4 regions of the Streptomyces sp. NPDC002935 genome follow, and region 2 is predicted to be linked to each of the others. Evidence: riboswitches for the same ligand, from Rfam matches in the RefSeq annotation. Region 2 holds a riboswitch; each other region holds the start of a gene.

What was found. Region 2 has a riboswitch for cyclic di-AMP ahead of ABZX90_RS27130 (LysM peptidoglycan-binding domain-containing protein). Riboswitches for the same ligand answer to the same signal wherever they lie in the genome.
Positions count from the first base shown of each region.
Region 1: another riboswitch for cyclic di-AMP. It lies ahead of ABZX90_RS15205 (transglycosylase family protein); the one in region 2 lies ahead of ABZX90_RS27130 (LysM peptidoglycan-binding domain-containing protein).
Region 3: another riboswitch for cyclic di-AMP. It lies ahead of ABZX90_RS11875 (LysM peptidoglycan-binding domain-containing M23 family metallopeptidase); the one in region 2 lies ahead of ABZX90_RS27130 (LysM peptidoglycan-binding domain-containing protein).
Region 4: another riboswitch for cyclic di-AMP. It lies ahead of ABZX90_RS00515 (M23 family metallopeptidase); the one in region 2 lies ahead of ABZX90_RS27130 (LysM peptidoglycan-binding domain-containing protein).

Region 1 covers NZ_JBEXNW010000009.1:271,957-276,129, forward strand. Annotated here, with positions in the region: gene ABZX90_RS15195 (cytochrome P450) at 1-82, shown strand, start outside; gene ABZX90_RS15200 (transglycosylase family protein) at 173-1,312, shown strand; cyclic di-AMP (ydaO/yuaA leader) riboswitch at 1,496-1,689, shown strand; gene ABZX90_RS15205 (transglycosylase family protein) at 1,694-2,392, shown strand; gene eno (phosphopyruvate hydratase) at 2,741-4,027, shown strand; gene ABZX90_RS15215 (septum formation initiator family protein) at 4,164-4,173, shown strand, end outside.
Region 2 covers NZ_JBEXNW010000022.1:18,945-23,117, reverse strand. Annotated here, with positions in the region: gene ABZX90_RS27135 (HAD family hydrolase) at 65-874, shown strand; gene ABZX90_RS27130 (LysM peptidoglycan-binding domain-containing protein) at 998-1,753, opposite strand; cyclic di-AMP (ydaO/yuaA leader) riboswitch at 1,757-1,915, opposite strand; gene ABZX90_RS27125 (CocE/NonD family hydrolase) at 2,617-4,173, opposite strand, start outside.
Region 3 covers NZ_JBEXNW010000007.1:154,931-159,103, forward strand. Annotated here, with positions in the region: gene ABZX90_RS11855 (aspartate aminotransferase family protein) at 1-15, shown strand, start outside; gene ABZX90_RS11860 (XRE family transcriptional regulator) at 115-753, shown strand; gene ABZX90_RS11865 (DUF6126 family protein) at 750-899, shown strand; gene ABZX90_RS11870 (tyrosine-protein phosphatase) at 968-1,765, opposite strand; cyclic di-AMP (ydaO/yuaA leader) riboswitch at 2,438-2,595, shown strand; gene ABZX90_RS11875 (LysM peptidoglycan-binding domain-containing M23 family metallopeptidase) at 2,600-3,487, shown strand; gene ABZX90_RS11880 (SGNH/GDSL hydrolase family protein) at 3,815-4,173, shown strand, end outside.
Region 4 covers NZ_JBEXNW010000001.1:128,912-133,084, forward strand. Annotated here, with positions in the region: gene ABZX90_RS00505 (pitrilysin family protein) at 1-378, shown strand, start outside; gene ABZX90_RS00510 (pitrilysin family protein) at 375-1,763, shown strand; cyclic di-AMP (ydaO/yuaA leader) riboswitch at 1,979-2,137, shown strand; gene ABZX90_RS00515 (M23 family metallopeptidase) at 2,150-2,914, shown strand; gene ABZX90_RS00520 (GntR family transcriptional regulator) at 3,111-3,806, shown strand; gene ABZX90_RS00525 (HPr family phosphocarrier protein) at 4,031-4,173, opposite strand, start outside.

The sequences.
Region 1 (4,173 bases), on a different contig from region 2:
TTCGGCTGATTTGCGCTGGCGTGGAGGGCTCATTATGCGTGGATTGCGCACGCTTCCTGTGGAGTTCACCCCGGTCAAATAGCCCTTGATCGGTTCATCGGCGACCCTTCGGAACCCCTGTCGAAGGGGTTCTTCCGCATACCGGAAAGAGCGCCCTTCCGGCTACCGGAACATGACGCTCCATCAAATCTGTGATCTTCGCGTGATCGGTAGTGCATCGACTTGTGACAACCGTTCGAGTCCGGCTACGTTCACCCATCAACGCGGCACCTGCGCTTCCTACTTCGCAGGAGTCGCCGAAGTCACCTGCTGTCACGCGAAAGGCTTCCGTATGCTCTCCGGGAACGGCCGTCACCGTCGCCCTCGTCAGGCCCCGGCTCTCATCGTCGCCGCGGGAGTGGCTGGATCGGCCATCGCCATCCCGTTGCTCGCCGCGGCGAGTGCCAGCGCGGCCGACGGAACCACCTGGGATCGGGTGGCGCAGTGCGAGAGTGGCGGCGCGTGGAGCGCCGACAACAACAACGGGTATTACGGCGGGCTTCAGTTGGACCAGGAGACCTGGGAGGCGCACGGCGGTCTCGACTACGCCCCGAGAGCCGACCAGGCCAGTCGCTCGCAGCAGATAGCCGTCGCCGAGAAGGTGCTCGACGACCAGGGCCTCGCGGCCTGGCCGACCTGTGGACCGCTCTCCGGGCTCGGCAAGAGTTCGGGCGGCATCAAGGTCGACACGGGCGTGGCCGACGACTCGTCGAGCGCCGGGAGCGACTCCGGCTCATACACTTCATCCGGTTTGTCGACTTCGCCCAGTTCATCCCCTTCCTCGAACCTGTCCGGTTCGTCCGATTCGGGTGACTCCTCGGGCGCGGCCGACAGCACCGCGAAGCCCCACGCCTCGCAGGGTTCCGGCGGCTCGGACAAGGCGACCGGCAAGGCGGCCGACAAGGCGACCGGCAAGGGTGGCGAGTCGGGCAAGTCCGGACAGAAGGGCGCTTCTTCGGACGCCTCCGACGGTGCGAGCGCCAGTGCCGGCCGGCACCGTGGTGCCGACGCCGAGGAGAGTGTGACCGACGGTCGTGGCGACAGCGCCGCCGGGCGGCACGCTTCGCGCGGCTCGCGCGACGCCATCGACGTCATCGACGACTCGCCCGCCGTGAGCGTCGTGGGCAGTCTCTGGAGTGTTTCCGACGCCCTCGGCCTCGAAGGCGGATGGGGCGAGCTGCCCACCGTGAACGAGGAGGCGGTTGACGCCGGTCCCGGCCTCGTCGTTCCCGGTCGGAGCATCTCTGTTGCTACCGAAACGGTCGAAAAGTAGCGGGAGTTCGCGTCATAGTTCGCTGTGGAATGTCCGGTTTGGTGCGAGTGAGAGATGGGTCTCAGAAGCCCTGATCGTCTTTGATATTCCGCCGATCGACTGCTTACGGTCGTGACCGCTCGCCACAGCGGGCCCCGACGGTCACAACGCCGAATCCTGCCAGCGGCCGTACGGGAACAGTCGTCGCGTCATGCGCCGTAGGCAGGAGCGGGGGACCCAAGGTAAGTGCCGCGTCCGGGAGTTGAGAGACACCCGGAAACGGCTTGGGGTTAAGTCGCGTGTCGGACGTCCTGGAGACGGGACCGACGGCACGCGGCCGGGCAACTCAACCGGCCCGAACCCGACAGCTCACCTCGCAGGCGTCGGTGAGGGGATCACTCCATGCTGTTTTCCAGCAAGGGCAAGCACCGCCGTCCGAACAAGGCCACCCGCGTCGCCACGCTCGCCGGTGTCACCGGTGTCGCCATCGCCGCTCCGCTGATGGCGGCCGGCAGCGCCTCCGCCGCCACCGCTTCCGAGTGGGACGCCGTCGCCCAGTGCGAGGCCGGCGGCAACTGGTCGATCAACACCGGCAACGGCTACTACGGCGGCCTGCAGTTCTCGTCCTCCACCTGGGCCGCGTACGGCGGCACCGCCTACGCCTCCACCGCGGACCAGGCCTCGAAGTCGCAGCAGATCGCCATCGGTGAGAAGGTCCTCGCCGGGCAGGGCAAGGGCGCCTGGCCGACCTGCGGCGTCGGCCTGTCGAGCGCCGCGTACGGCGGTGACACCTCGACCCCGTCGACCCCCTCCAGCTCCTCCTCGAGCGGCTCGCAGAGCAGCACCACCACCCGTACGACGGAGCAGCCCGCCTCCCGTTCCGCGGAGCGCCCGGCCGCCCAGAAGACCGTCACCACCCCGACCGGCAAGAAGGTCAAGAAGGGTGACGGCGAGTACAAGGTCGTCAAGGGTGACACCCTCAGCTCGATCGCCGAGAAGAAGCACGTCAAGGGCGGCTGGCAGAAGCTGTTCAAGCTGAACAAGGGCATCGTCGCCGACGCCGACTTCATCTACCCGGGCCAGCAGCTCCACCTCCGCTGAGCCCGGCCGCACCCCGGCCCGACATGGTCGCCTTCGGCGGAGGGCGACCGCATGACCGGCCGGGCGCAGCCCCGCCCCAGCTGAACAGCAGCTCCCTCGCAGGTCGGGCCTTTGCGCCGAAGGCCTGGTGAGGGCCCCCGTCCCCACGGGCTCCCCGCTCCGGTGCTTGTTCCCCCGCATGCACCGGAGCGGGGTTTTTCATTTCTTTTTTTGTTCCGTTCAGGAACAATATGTACTCTCACTTCTGCTCAAGGGGTGGTCGATCGGCTGGCCGATCCCCTCGGGCCGGATAGGCTCATCCCGCGGGGCTGCCAAGCCCCGCATACCCGCGTCACATCCCAGAAGGAGATGCTCGTGCCGTCCATCGACGTCGTCGTAGCCCGGGAAATCCTGGACTCCCGAGGCAACCCCACGGTCGAGGTCGAGGTCGGCCTCGACGACGGCAGCACGGGTCGTGCCGCCGTTCCGTCCGGCGCTTCCACCGGAGCCTTCGAGGCCATCGAGCTCCGCGACGGTGACCCGAACCGCTACCAGGGCAAGGGTGTCGAGAAGGCCGTCCTCGCCGTCATCGAGCAGATCGGCCCGGAGCTCGTCGGTTACGACGCCACCGAGCAGCGCCTGATCGACCAGGCGATGTTCGACCTGGACGCCACCGACAACAAGGGCTCGCTCGGCGCCAACGCCATCCTCGGCGTCTCGCTCGCCGTCGCGCACGCCGCTTCCGAGGCGTCCGACCTGCCGCTCTTCCGCTACCTGGGCGGCCCGAACGCGCACCTGCTGCCCGTTCCGATGATGAACATCCTGAACGGCGGGTCGCACGCCGACTCGAACGTGGACATCCAGGAGTTCATGATCGCCCCGATCGGCGCGGAGTCCTTCTCCGAGGCCCTGCGCTGGGGCACCGAGGTCTACCACACCCTCAAGTCCGTCCTGAAGTCCAAGGGCCTGTCCACCGGCCTCGGCGACGAGGGCGGCTTCGCCCCGAACCTGGACTCCAACCGTGCCGCGCTCGACCTCATCCTCGAGGCCATCAAGCAGGCCGGTTACGTCCCCGGCGAGCAGGTCGCGCTCGCTCTCGACGTCGCCGCGTCCGAGTTCTACAAGGACGGCAAGTACGAGTTCGAGGGCAAGTCCCGCTCGGCCGCCGAGATGACCGAGTACTACGAGGAGCTCGTGGCGGCCTACCCGCTCGTCTCCATCGAGGACCCGCTCTTCGAGGACGACTGGGCCGGCTGGAAGGTCCTCACCGACCGCCTCGGCGACAAGGTCCAGATCGTCGGCGACGACCTGTTCGTCACCAACCCGGAGCGCCTGGCCCGCGGCATCGAGGAGGGCACCGCCAACGCGCTGCTCGTCAAGGTCAACCAGATCGGTTCGCTGACCGAGACCCTGGACGCCGTCGAGCTCGCGCAGCGCAGCGGTTACAAGTGCATGATGTCCCACCGCTCCGGCGAGACCGAGGACGTCACCATCGCCGACCTGGCCGTCGCCACCAACTGCGGCCAGATCAAGACCGGCGCCCCGGCCCGCTCCGAGCGCGTCGCCAAGTACAACCAGCTGCTGCGCATCGAGGAGATCCTCGACGACGCCGCGGTGTACGCCGGCCGCTCGGCGTTCCCCCGCTTCAAGGACTGAGCCTCCGGCTGAGGACTGAGCCTCCGGCTCAGGAAGCGTCGTCCGTACGTCCCCGTACTCGGTCCCGTACCGTGTGCGGGGACGTACGCACGTGACGGGCTAGTACTGACGGGCCAGTACTGGGGAGGCGGGACTCATGGCCGTGA
Region 2 (4,173 bases):
GGATACCGGACGTCGTCCGGTTCACGCCGGGCCGATGAGTCGTTCGATCCGTATTCTTCGGATCATGGCCGCTCCGACTGCATATTCACTCATCGCCACTGACCTGGACGGAACGCTGCTGCGCGGCGACGACACACTCTCCGACCGGTCACGGGCCGCGTTGGCGAAGGTGGCCCAGGCGGGTGCCCAGCACCTCGTGGTGACGGGCCGCCCCGCACCGCGCGTGCGACCGCTCCTCGACGAACTCGGCGGCGAGGGGCTGGCGGTGTGCGGGCAGGGGGCGCAGTTGTACGACGCCGGGGCGGACCGCATGCTGTGGTCGGTGACCCTGGACAGGGAACTGGCGGAGACGGCACTCGGCAAGATCGAGGCGGAGGTCGGCCTGCTGTACGCGGCGGTGGACCAGGACGGCGTGGACGGGCTGACGCTCATCGAGCCGGGGTATGTGATGCCGCATCCGACCCTGCCGGCGGTGCGGGTGCCGCGGCGGGACGACCTCTGGACGGAGCCGATCAGCAAGGTGTTGCTCCGTCACCCGTCCTTGTCCGACGACGAGTTGGCGTCGGCGGCGCGGGGAGTGGTCGGTTCGCTGGCGACGGTCACCATGTCCGGGCCCGGCACCGTCGAACTCCAGCCATGCGGGGTGACCAAGGCGACGGGTCTCGCCCTCGCCGCGGCGCACCTCGGACTCACCCCGTGCGCGACGCTCGCCTTCGGGGACATGCCCAATGACATCCCGATGTTCGACTGGGCCGCCCGCGGCGTGGCGATGGCCAACGCCCATCCGGAACTGAAGGCGGTGGCCGACGAGGTCACCCTCTCGAACGAGGACGACGGAATCGCGGTGGTCCTGGAACGCCTCTTCGGCTTCTAGGGCCTGTCCGGTCGATCACGGTGGAGGATGCCAACGGCGCCTGCCCCACGGGCCGCCTCGGCCGGCAACGCACGCGCCGGCGGACCGAGAAGGCGCCGCCGGCGAGTGGTGGTGCGGGTGGGATCAGTAGGCGCCGTTGACGTTGTCGATGGAGCCGTAGGTCTTGGCCGCGTAGTTGCAGGCCGCGGTGATGTTCGCGACCGGGTCGTAGGGGTCCATCGAAGTGCCGGGGACGTGGAAGGCCCGGAACGTGGGGTCGATGACCTGGAGCAGACCCTTGGAGGGGGTGCCCGCGACGGCGTTGGAGTCCCAGTTGTTGATGGCGAGGGGGTTGCCGGAGGACTCGCGCATCACGTTGCGGTAGATGCCGTCATAGCTGCCCGGTATGCCCGACTTGGCCATGATGTCCAGGGATTCCTTGATCCAGCCGTCGAGGTTGTTGGCGTACGTCTTGGCGGAGGCCTGGGTGGCGGTGGCCACCTTGGACGTGGCGGCGGCCGGGGTCGCCTTCGCCGTCGACTTCAGCGTCTTCGTGCCCAGGGTCAGCTTCAGGCCCGGACGGATCAGGGCGGGGTTGTCGCCGATGACCGCGCGGTTCGCCTTGTACAGCTTCTTCCAGCCGCCGCTCCCGGGGTGCTTCTGCGCCACCTTGGAGAGGGTGTCGCCCGCGACCACCTTGTAGGTGACGAGCTGGACGTTCGGGACCACCGCGGTGTGCGCGGCCTTCGTGAGCTGAGGCGCCTGCGCCGGGGTCGCCGCGGAGGCGCCGGTCGCGCTCACGAGCGGGAGGGCGAGGGCGATGCCGCCCGTTCCGGCGGCGATCATGCCCCGGGTGATGACGTTGGTCTTCGTGCGGCGGTGCTTGCCTCGTACGGGCATGACGAATGTCCTCTCCGACGCCTGCGAGGTGAGCTGTCGGGTTCGGGCGGGAGATGCCCGGCCGCGTTATGGGCGCGGCTTCACCCCTAGCCGGTCCGGTGTCCGGATCGGCGGCTTACCTGTGGTTCCCCCGCTCCTGCCGTGCGTGGGTGGGTGGGTTGCCGGGCGGCGGCAGGATTCGGCGATCCGCCCGGGATCGACGAGAACGTATGCGAGAGCACATGTCGGGAACAAGGCCAGATGTGGCCCCGAAGATCCCTTTCGCCTGTTTGGAGCCAGGGTGAAACGTCCGATTGCGCCGGAATTGGATCCTCAACTTGCCTTTGGCAAATGGGTTGGCGGGGAAGCGGTGCGAGGTGGCACCCCAGCTCGCGCGTGACTCAATTCACGAGACCAAGGGTCATTAAGGCGGCATGCCGGGCAACTCGGGCATTGTGCTTCCGTTGTCCAGGGGGTGCCGCCTTCCCGGACGGTGCCGGGCGGACCTCCCGCGGGGCGAGATCCGCGCCGTGGGACCGGTCGGGAGAGCGGCACCCGTCGGGCCGAAGCGCAGGCCGGCCGGCCGTCGGTCGAGTCGGGGCGGGCGCAGTCCGAGCCGGGCCGGACGTAGGCCGAGTCAGGGCGAGCGCAAGGTGAAGTGCGGTCTGTGGCACCGGTGTTCGGCGTACGGCGAGACGTCGGCGTCGGTCCGCGCGGCATGGTGGGGTGTCGGAACCCTGCGGTGCGTCGGGGCCGGGACGCGCGGCCGTCAAGGGCCTACGGAGGGCGAACTCCCGTCCCCGTAAGCCCGTAAGCCAGTAAGCCCGTAGGCCCGTAAGCCGTGTGGCCCCGCAGGCCCGTAAGCCGTGTGGCCCCGCAGGCCCTCAGCCGGCTGTGCGCGGGGTTCTCTTCTCCCAGGTCCGGTGGAAGACGACCTCGTCGCCGTCCTTGCAGACGACCTCATTGGACGTGATGAAGTCCTGCGCGTCGCAGGTGATGGCGGACACGGTCTCTACGCGGGCGTCCCAGGGCAGGTCCGGGCGGTGCAGGCGGATCGACCAGGTCGAGCGGGCGCGGGCGGACAGCGGGTCTGATTCGTCGATCGTGTACGTCTCCCGCGCGTCCTCCGTGCATTCGAGGCCGTCGGGGTAGACGCGCGTGCCGTCGTGGCGCGGGTCCACCTCCAGACGCCAGGTGCCCGCGGCCACGTCGCGCAGGACCAGGCGTTCCGGCCGGGGTTCGTCGAGTGTCGCGGAGACGGTCACGCCGAGGGGTTCGGACTCCTCCGGTTCCCCGAAGGTGATCGAGGGGTCCGACTCCGTTGTCCGTACGGGGAGTTCGAGGGTGCTGCCCATAGGGTCCAGGGTGAAGCCCGCCTCCGAGCCGGGCTGGGGCCAGATCCAGGGCCAGTACGCCGAGGAGACGCTCAGACGGATGCGGTGGCCCGCCGGGAACGCGTAGCCGATGCCGTTCAGGTCGAGGACCACGTTCTCCGTGGTACCCGGTGTCCAGGGAACCGCCTGGTCGCGGCCCCGGCGCGCCGACAGGTTCAGGGCGCCCCGGGTGACGAGCGTGGACGCTCCGTCGGGGGTCACGTCGCACAGGCGGGCGATCACCTGGCCCCTGGGTGCCGCGGACGTCAGCCGCAGATTGACCCGTGGGCGTCCCAGTACCCAGGTCTCCTCCGGTACCTCGAACTCGAAGCAGGCCGACCGGGCGTCCTCCTCCCGCTGGTCCGGCGGCAGGTCGGCGTCGTTGCCGAAGGGGAAGAAGCGGCCCGCGTCGACCCCCGTGTGCTGCGGGGACCGCACCGGCACCGGGGCGCCCTGGAGGGCGTACGCGATCGGCTTCACCGTGGGTGAGGGCCAGGCCGGGTCGCCCACCCAGCGGCCGGGGATCTCTCCGTACACGGTCGCCGGAGGATGCGCGTCCATCACGTACGAGCGCAGGAGGGGGACGGAGAGCGCGTCCGTGTCCTCGTCCCGGAGCCAGTGGTCCCACCAGCGCAGCGTCTCCTGGAGGAAGCCGATCGCCGGTCCGGGCGGCAGGCCGCGGTCCGGGTACTGGTGCGACCAGGGGCCGATGAGACCTCGTACGCGATCCGGCGGGAGGTGCTCCACCAGGCGCAGCACCGTGTCGCGGTACGGGTCGTGCCAGCCGCCGACCGCGAGGACCGCCGCGCGGATCGCTCCGTAGTCCTCGCAGACGCTGCCGTGGCGCCAGTACGCGTCCCGGGTCTGGTGCGCCAGCCAGGTGTGGACCAAGGGGTCGACCGCCTCCAGCCGCCTCACCCACATGTCGCGCCACATCACCTCCCCTACATGCACCGGGTCCGGCGGGCGGGCGGCGAAGGCGAGCATGGCGGCCGCCCGGGCGTGCATGTCGACGGCGAGGACGGAACCTCCCGCGTAGTGCACGTCGTTGTCATAGCGGTCGTCACT
Region 3 (4,173 bases), on a different contig from region 2:
GTGGCGAACCGCTGAGGCCCGCCCGCCCCGGCGGGACGGCGGAGGAACAGCCGAGTCTTTTGCCTCTGGGGCAAGAAAATTGCCCCAGAGGCAATCATCGGGCTCAATAGAGCCATGAGCCCTGCCGATCCAGGGGCGGTCGACGAGCCGTCCGCCGAACTGCACGCCGTGGCGCCCCGGCTCCGCGCGCTGCGCCGCAGCGCCTCCCTCACCCTGGAGGCCGCCGCCCGCGCCGCGGGACTCTCGCCCGCCCATCTCTCCCGTCTGGAGACCGGGCAGCGCCAGCCCTCACTGCCGATGCTGCTCACGCTGGCCCGCGTCTACAGTACGACGGTCTCCGAACTGCTCGGCGAGACGGTGGCCGACCGTGACGCGATCGTGCGCGCCGCCGACATGGAACCGGCCCCGGCGGGCGGCTGGACCTACTGGCAGGCCGGCGCGGCCGGCCGCGGCATGCAGGCACTGCGCGTGCACGTCCCCTACGGCTCGCAGGGCGACATCGTGCGCGTCCATCCGGGCGAGGAGTGGCTGTACGTCCTCCAGGGGCGGCTCAGGCTGCGCCTCGGGGACGCCGAGCACGTCCTCGCGCCGGGGGACAGCGCCCACTTCGACTCGCTCACCCCGCACCGCATCGCCGCCGCCGAGCGCGACGGAGCCGAGCTCCTCTTCGTACACACCCTGCTGCAGAGCCCCGTCGCCGCGCTGTGCCTCGGCCCGGCGACGGGCCACCCCACCTCGGGAGAGACGTCATGACCGAACCCACAGAACCCCGCCGCCGGTCCATGGAGGACAAGTTCCCGCGCGCCCTGTGGGTGCGGCTGATCATCTACGTCGCCGTCGGCCACCTCTTCGCGGCCTTCATCTACCTGCTCTTCACGCTGGGCGCGCAGAACCAGTAGGACCCGTACAACCAGTAGAACCAGTAGAACCAGTAGAACCAGCAGAAATTCCTGCCCCGGCGGGCGGCTCAGTCCAGCAGCCGCTCGCGCAGGCGCTCCCGCAGCTCCGGCGTCATCCCCAGTCCCTGCCCCAGATAGACGTCGACGCTGCCCCAGGTCTCCTCGATCGTCTCGAAGGCGGCCGTCAGGTACTCCGCGCGCGCGTCGAACAGGGGGCTGAGCAGCTCCATGACCTCGGGGGAGTACGCGGAGGCCGAGGAGCTGTTGCGATGCACCTTGTAGCGGCGGTGCGCGGCGTTCGACTCCAGGTAGTCGGCCACGATCGCCTCGCGCTCGACGCCGAGGGCGAGCAGGGTGATGGCGATGGACAGCCCGGCGCGGTCCTTGCCGGCCGCGCAGTGCATCAGCGCGGGCACGCTGTCCTCGGCCAGCGCACGCAGCACCTGGGAGTGCTCGGCCGTGCGCTCCTTGATGATCGTGCGGTAGGAGCGGATCATCCGGTTCGCGGCCTTGCCGTCGCCGAGGATCGCGTGCAGCTGGTCCAGGTCGCCGTCGCGGACCATCTTCCAGAACTCGCTGCCGTCGGCCGGGTCGGACAGGGGCAGATTCACGTTCCGCACGCCCGGCAGCTCGATGTCCGGGCCCTCCAGCTTCTGATCCGCGGCGTTGCGGAAGTCGAAGATCGTGTGGAGCCCCAGGGAGGCGAGGAACGCGGCGTCCTCCTCCGTGGCGTGCGCGAGGTGGCCGCTGCGGAACAGGTGCCCGTAGCGCACTCGTCGGCCGTCCGCGGTGGGCAGTCCGCCCACGTCGCGGAAGTTGCGCACTCCGCCGAGCTCCGGCTCGGTGGACGGGACCTGCTGCGTCACGGGGGCTCCTCCCATTCGGCCGTCGGCGCCGCCGGGCTGGACTCGGCGTCATTCGTCGGCAGTTGTCTTCGGCTCGCGCTCTCGACGATACGACATGGGTTCCTGAGGCAATGAGTTGTCCACAGGCACCGCCGCCGGGACGGGACGCCGTTGATGATGTTCCCATTTTATGGGTACACGTGTTCGAATTTGATGAAGAGTCGGCCGCTCTCTTCGGCCGCCCTCTCCGGCCGCGCCGGATCGATGGGGTGAATTGCACCGGGATGCGGCATTGCGACGTGCCGACGTGCGTACCGACGCGTGTGCCGATTTATGTGCCGATCCATGCGGAGATCCGGATGTGACGGATATCCGCTCGCGTCGCATCTGGCTGTTCTGTCCGAATTGGCGCCTTCGTTACAACTGGCCCTGGAATGAAGCACCCTGGGCCGAGTCGCGTGAGGAGCGTCATATTCGTGACGATGCGTTGCCGCGCCCCTTTCTCAACCCGCCCGCATTTCAGGGAGGGTTGAGAGTCCGGAAAGATCGTCATTCCACGGAGGGTGACGGCGATTTCCGCATGGATCAAGAAAGGCAAGCGCACAGAAATCGCACATAGTTGTCGACGCGCTCTCATCTCGCTTACGTTCTGCCTCAATCCGGACGGACGCCCAATCCTGCCGCCGCCCGGAATCCGCACACTCACCCGTACACGGCAGGAGCGGGGGACCCACAGGTTCCGTGCCTGGTCCGGTCTCCGGAACAGGCTAGGGGTACAGCCACGCAGCACCGTGGCCGGGCATCTCCAGCCCGCACCCGACAGCTCACCCCGCAGGCGCCGGAGAGGAATTCGTCATGCCCGCGAAGGGTAAGCACCGCCGTCCCAAGTCCCTGCGTTTCACCCGCTCGATCGCCGTGGCCGGAACCGGCGGCGCCGCACTCGCGCTGCCTCTGATGGGAGCCACGGGCGCCCACGCCGCGACCCCGGCCACCGCCGTCACGCAGCATGTCGAGAAGGCCGCGACCGCCGCTCCCGTCGCCGCGAAGAAGACCGCCGCCACGAAGACGTACGCGGTGAGGTCCGGCGACTATCTCTCGAAGATCGCCGACGAGCACAACGTCCGCGGCGGCTGGAAGAAGATCTACTCCGACAACCGCTCCGCCATCGGCAGCGACCCGTCGCTGATCCACCCCGGTCTGAAGCTGTCGCTCGGCAAGAAGGCCGCCGCCACCCACTCGTCCACCCGGACGACGACCCCGGCGGCGAAGGCCGGCAAGGCGGCCACGGCCTCCAATGCGGCCGCCTCCAACACCGCGTCCGCCAGCAGCAGTTCCGGCTACACGCTGCCGGTCGAGGGCGCCACCGTCGGAACCAGCTACAAGGTGGCGGGCAGCATGTGGTCCAGCGGCTACCACACGGGCGTGGACTTCGTGGTCCCGACCGGCACCACGATCAAGTCCATCGCCGCGGGCACCGTCGTCTCCGCGGGCTGGGGCGGCGCCTACGGCAACCAGGTCGTCATCCAGCACGCCGACGGCCGGTACTCCCAGTACGCCCACATGTCCTCCCTGTCCGTCTCGGCGGGGCAGACCGTGACCGAGGGCCAGCAGATCGGCCTTTCCGGCGCGACGGGCAACGTCACCGGACCGCACCTGCACTTCGAGATCCGCACCACCCCGGACTACGGCTCGGACGTCGACCCGGTCGCGTACCTGCGCTCGCACGGTGTCGCCGTCGGCTGACGCCCTGCCCCACTCCGTCGCTTGCCCTGCTCCTGACGGCAGGGCGAACGCCCCCGAAGGCCGGACCCCACGATCCCCGGGGTCCGGCCTTCGGTGTTTCCCGTCCAAGGCGCGCGACCGCTGCGGAGCGATTTCGGCGGTGTTCCCCGGCCGATGCGTCGCGGCTCCGTCAACATCCGTGATCCGAGCTTTATTTCAGAGTTGACCAATACTTGGCGAGTGGCTTATCTCACCGCCCGTCAACCCTTCCTTACGGTCGCGTAGCTCACATCGAAAGGTGAATCATGGGTCGATGTGGCAGACGATTCGAAGAGTGACAACAGATCAGTGATCGGGTCGTACGTGGCGGTGGGGGACAGCTTCACCGAGGGCGTAGGCGACCCTGGGCCCGACGGGGCCTTCGTCGGCTGGGCCGACCGCTTCGCGGTCCTTCTCGCGGACCGGCGACCCGAGGGCGACTTCAACTACACCAATCTCGCCGTGCGCGGCAAACTGCTCGACCAGATCGTCGAGTCCCAGCTCCTGCGGGCCAAGGAACTCGGCCCGGACCTGGTCTCGTTCTGCGCGGGCGGCAACGACATCATCCGGCCCGGTACCGACCCCGACGAGGTCGCGGAGCGCTTCGAGCGCGCGATCGCCGACCTCACCTCCGCCGTCGGCACCGTCCTGGTGACCACCGGCTTCGA
Region 4 (4,173 bases), on a different contig from region 2:
GACGTGAAGACGTCCGGAGACGTCGAGGTCCCGGTCATCGAGGCCGCCGTCGACGAGGAGCTCGCCCGGTTCGCCGAGGAGGGCCCCACGGCCGAGGAAATGGAGCGCGCGCAGGCCCAGTTGGAGCGCGAGTGGCTGGACCGGCTCGGCACCGTCGCGGGCCGTGCCGACGAACTGTGCCGGTACGCCGTCCTGTTCGGCGACCCGCAGCTCGCCCTGACCGCCGTGCAGCGCGTCCTCGACGTCACGGCGGAAGAGGTCCAGGAGGCCGCCAAGGCCCGCCTGCGCCCCGACAACCGCGCGGTGCTCGTCTACGAGCCGACCGCCGCCGAAGCCACCGACGCCGCTGACGACACCGACGAGGAGGCGGCGAAGTGACCGAGCTCGCCACCATGGACTTCCACCCGCAGCCGCAGGCCGGCAGCCCCAAGCCGTGGGCCTTTCCCGCCCCCGAGCGCGGCACCCTGGACAACGGTCTGACCGTGCTGCGCTGCCATCGCCCGGGCCAGCAGGTCGTCGCCGTCGAGGTGATCCTCGCCGCGCCCCTGGACGCCGAGCCCGCGGGCCTGGACGGCATCGCCACGATCATGTCGCGCGCCTTCTCCGAGGGCACCGACAAGCACTCGGCCGAGGACTTCGCCGCCGAGCTGGAGCGCTGCGGCGCCACGCTCGACGCGCACGCCGACCACCCCGGCGTACGCCTGTCCCTCGAAGTGCCCGTCTCGCGTCTGGCCAAGGCGCTCGGCCTGCTCAGCGACGCCCTGCGGGCACCCGCGTTCGCGGACAGCGAGGTCGAGCGGCTGGTGCGCAACCGGCTGGACGAGATCCCTCACGAGACGGCCAACCCGGCCCGTCGTGCCGCCAAGGAGCTCTCCAAGGAGCTGTTCCCGGCGAGCGCGCGCATGTCACGCCCGCGTCAGGGCACCGAGGAGACCGTCCAGAAGATCGATTCCGCGGCCGTACGCGCCTTCTACGAGAAGTACGTACGCCCCGCGACGTCCACCGCTGTTGTCGTGGGCGACCTGACCGGTGTCGACCTCGACGAGCTGCTCGGCGAGACGCTCGGCTCCTGGACCGGTTCGTCCGCCGAGCCGCGTCCCGTGCCGCCCGTGAACGCCGACGACACCGGCCGCGTGATCATCGTCGACCGCCCCGGCGCCGTCCAGACGCAGCTGCTCATCGGCCGTGTCGGCGCCGACCGGCACGACCGTGTGTGGCCCGCCCAGGTGCTCGGCACCTACTGCCTCGGCGGCACCCTCACCTCGCGCCTCGACCGCGTCCTGCGCGAGGAGAAGGGCTACACCTACGGTGTGCGGGCGTTCGGCCAGGTCCTGCGCGCCGCGCCGGACGGTACGGGCGTCGCGATGCTCGCCATCAGCGGCTCCGTGGACACCCCGAACACCGGTCCCGCGCTCGACGACCTCTGGAAGGTGCTGCGCACCCTCGCGGCCGAGGGGCTGACCGACGCGGAGCGCGATGTCGCCGTGCAGAACCTGGTGGGCGTGGCGCCCCTCAAGTTCGAGACGGCGGCGGCCGTCGCGAGCACGCTCGCGGACCAGGTCGAGCAGTACCTGCCGGACGACTACCAGGCGACGCTCTATCAGCAACTGGCCGCCACGGGCACGGTGGAGGCCACCGCGGCCGCCGTGAGCGCCTTCCCGATGGACCGTCTGGTGACCGTCCTGGTGGGCGACGCCGCGCAGATCGAGGAGCCCGTCAAGGCTCTCGGAATCGGTGAAGTCAGCGTGGTGGCCGCGGAGTAGAGCCCACGCGACCGAAGAGGGCCCTGGTGACTGAAGAGTCACCAGGGCCCTCTTGTGCCCGGGCATCGTTCCCAAGATGTCCGGATTGGTACGGAGGTTGCCTGTCTGCCCTGTGGGATGCGCTACAAAAACCGTGATCCGTTTGTTGTTCGAAAGAAACCCCGACTAGCTTCGTTCCGACTGTTCGTCAGGCACTGCGCCGCGCCCGCGGCACCGGACAGCCATCGCCGAGTCCCCCTTTGGCGCGAGCCAGGGGAGCCGGGGACCCACGTAGTCCCTGGGGTGAATCGGACACCCTCCCCGGAGGGGGTCCGTAGGAGACCTTCCTGCTCCGAACCCGTCAGCTAACCCGGTAGGCGAGAGGGAAGGAAAGGATCAGCCCCTACATGGCGTTCACCTGTGGCACCGGGAAGCACCGTCGTCCGACCCGAGTGCACAGCACCACCACGAGCGCCGTCGGCGTCGCGGCCCTCACCACCACCGGTGTCATCGGCACCCTGGCCGCCCCCGCGTTCGCCGCGGAATCCTCCGTCGAGCAGACCGGGCTGACCCAGGCCGTCACCATCGGCGACTCGGTCGCCGACCAGATCGACGCCCAGGCCTTCGCGCAGCAGCGCGCCGCCGCCGAGGCCGCCGCGCGGAAGCAGGCCGAGCAGGTCGCGCGCAAGCAGGCCGCCGAGCAGGCCGCGAAGTCCCGCGAGATCAAGGAGCGCGCCGCCCGCGAGGCCGAGCGCAAGCTCCTGAACACCTTCGTCATGCCGATCACCGGTTCGTACGTCTCCACCGGCTACCAGGCCAGCAGCAGCCTCTGGTCCTCCGGCAGCCACACCGGCGTCGACTTCCACGCCGCGTACGGCACCTCGGTGCACTCCGTCGGCTCCGGAACGGTCGTCACGGCCGGCTGGGGCGGCGCCTACGGCAATCAAGTCGTGATCAAGATGCACGACGGCACGTACACCATGTACGGCCACCTCTCGTCCATCGGTGTGTCCGTGGGTCAGACGGTCACTCCGGGGCAGCAGATCGCGCTCTCCGGGGACACCGGCAACACCACCGGACCGCACCTTCACTTCGAGGCCCGTACGACCGCCGAGTACGGCTCGGACATGGACCCCGTCGCGTACCTGCGCTCGCACGGCGTCAACGTCTGACGACCTCTTCGCCGCTTCTCCACCGCTTTCGATGCCCCGGCTCACCGAGCCGGGGCATCATCGTTTCCGGAGGCCGTCTGTCCAAAAAATATCCATGGATTCAGGCCTGCCATCGGAAATTCCGGCTCCCTGCAATAGAGTCACTGAACAAGCGTCAATCGATGGCGTTTCGCGGGGATTAAAGCGGAGGTCGGGCATGCGTATTCCGGCGCACTCGGTATGCACGGCGATCCGTGACGACATCGTCGCGGGTGTCTACGAGCGTGGCGGCCGGCTCACCGAGGAACTGCTCGCGCGGCGCTACGGCGTCTCGCGCGTCCCCGTGCGCGAGGCCCTGCGCACGCTGGAGGCCGAGGGCTTCGTGGTCACCCGCCGGCACGCGGGCGCGTGCGTCGCGGAACCCACCGAGCAGGAGGCCGCGGACCTCCTTGAGATGCGCATGCTGCTGGAACCGCTGGGAGCCTCCAGGGCCGCCCAGCGCCGCACGGAGGCTCACCTGAAGGTGCTCCGAGGCCTGGTCAGGTTGGGGCAGGAGCGCTCCAGGAGAGGCCACAGCGAGGATCTGCGCTCACTGGGCGGCTGGTTCCACGAGACGCTCGCACAGGCATCCGGAAGCCCCGCACTGAGCTCCACGCTCGCCCAGCTGCGGCACAAGATCGCCTGGATGTACTCGGTGGAGGCGCCGGCCAACCCCGCGGAGTCCTGGGCGGAGCACGGCGGCATCGTGGACGCGGTCGCCCGCGGCGACAGCGAGCGGGCCCGCGCGATCACGGCCCTGCACACCGAGCGGGCGATGGGCGCGCACCGGCTCCGATTTCCCGGCGGCGGCGATCGTCCGGAACGTGTGAGGACTTCGCAACATCCCGTAAACATGACGGGCCCGCGTCATTAACACGGGCGCCGTATACAAAGAGGGATATTAGGCAGGGGTCTATTTCTCATGCCCTTTTATTCGCGTGCCAGGAATTCAGGCGCGCGCTATTTCTGTGTCCGCGCAGCGAGAGGCGCGCGGGTCGCGCGGGAATTCCTGAGCGGGGTACGGAAAACGGCTGAGCCGCACCGCCCGGGGGAGGGGCGGTGCGGCTCAGCCGCGTGTGTCCTGGGCGCCTTGTGGGCTCAGACGGTCTCGGGGAGCTCGTCGAGCCCCTCGGCGACCAGCTTCGCCAGACGGTCGAGGGCGATGTCCGCGCTCTCGGCGTCCGACGCGAGGACGATCTCCTCGCCGCCCTGGGCGCCCAGGCCGAGGACCGCGAGCATGG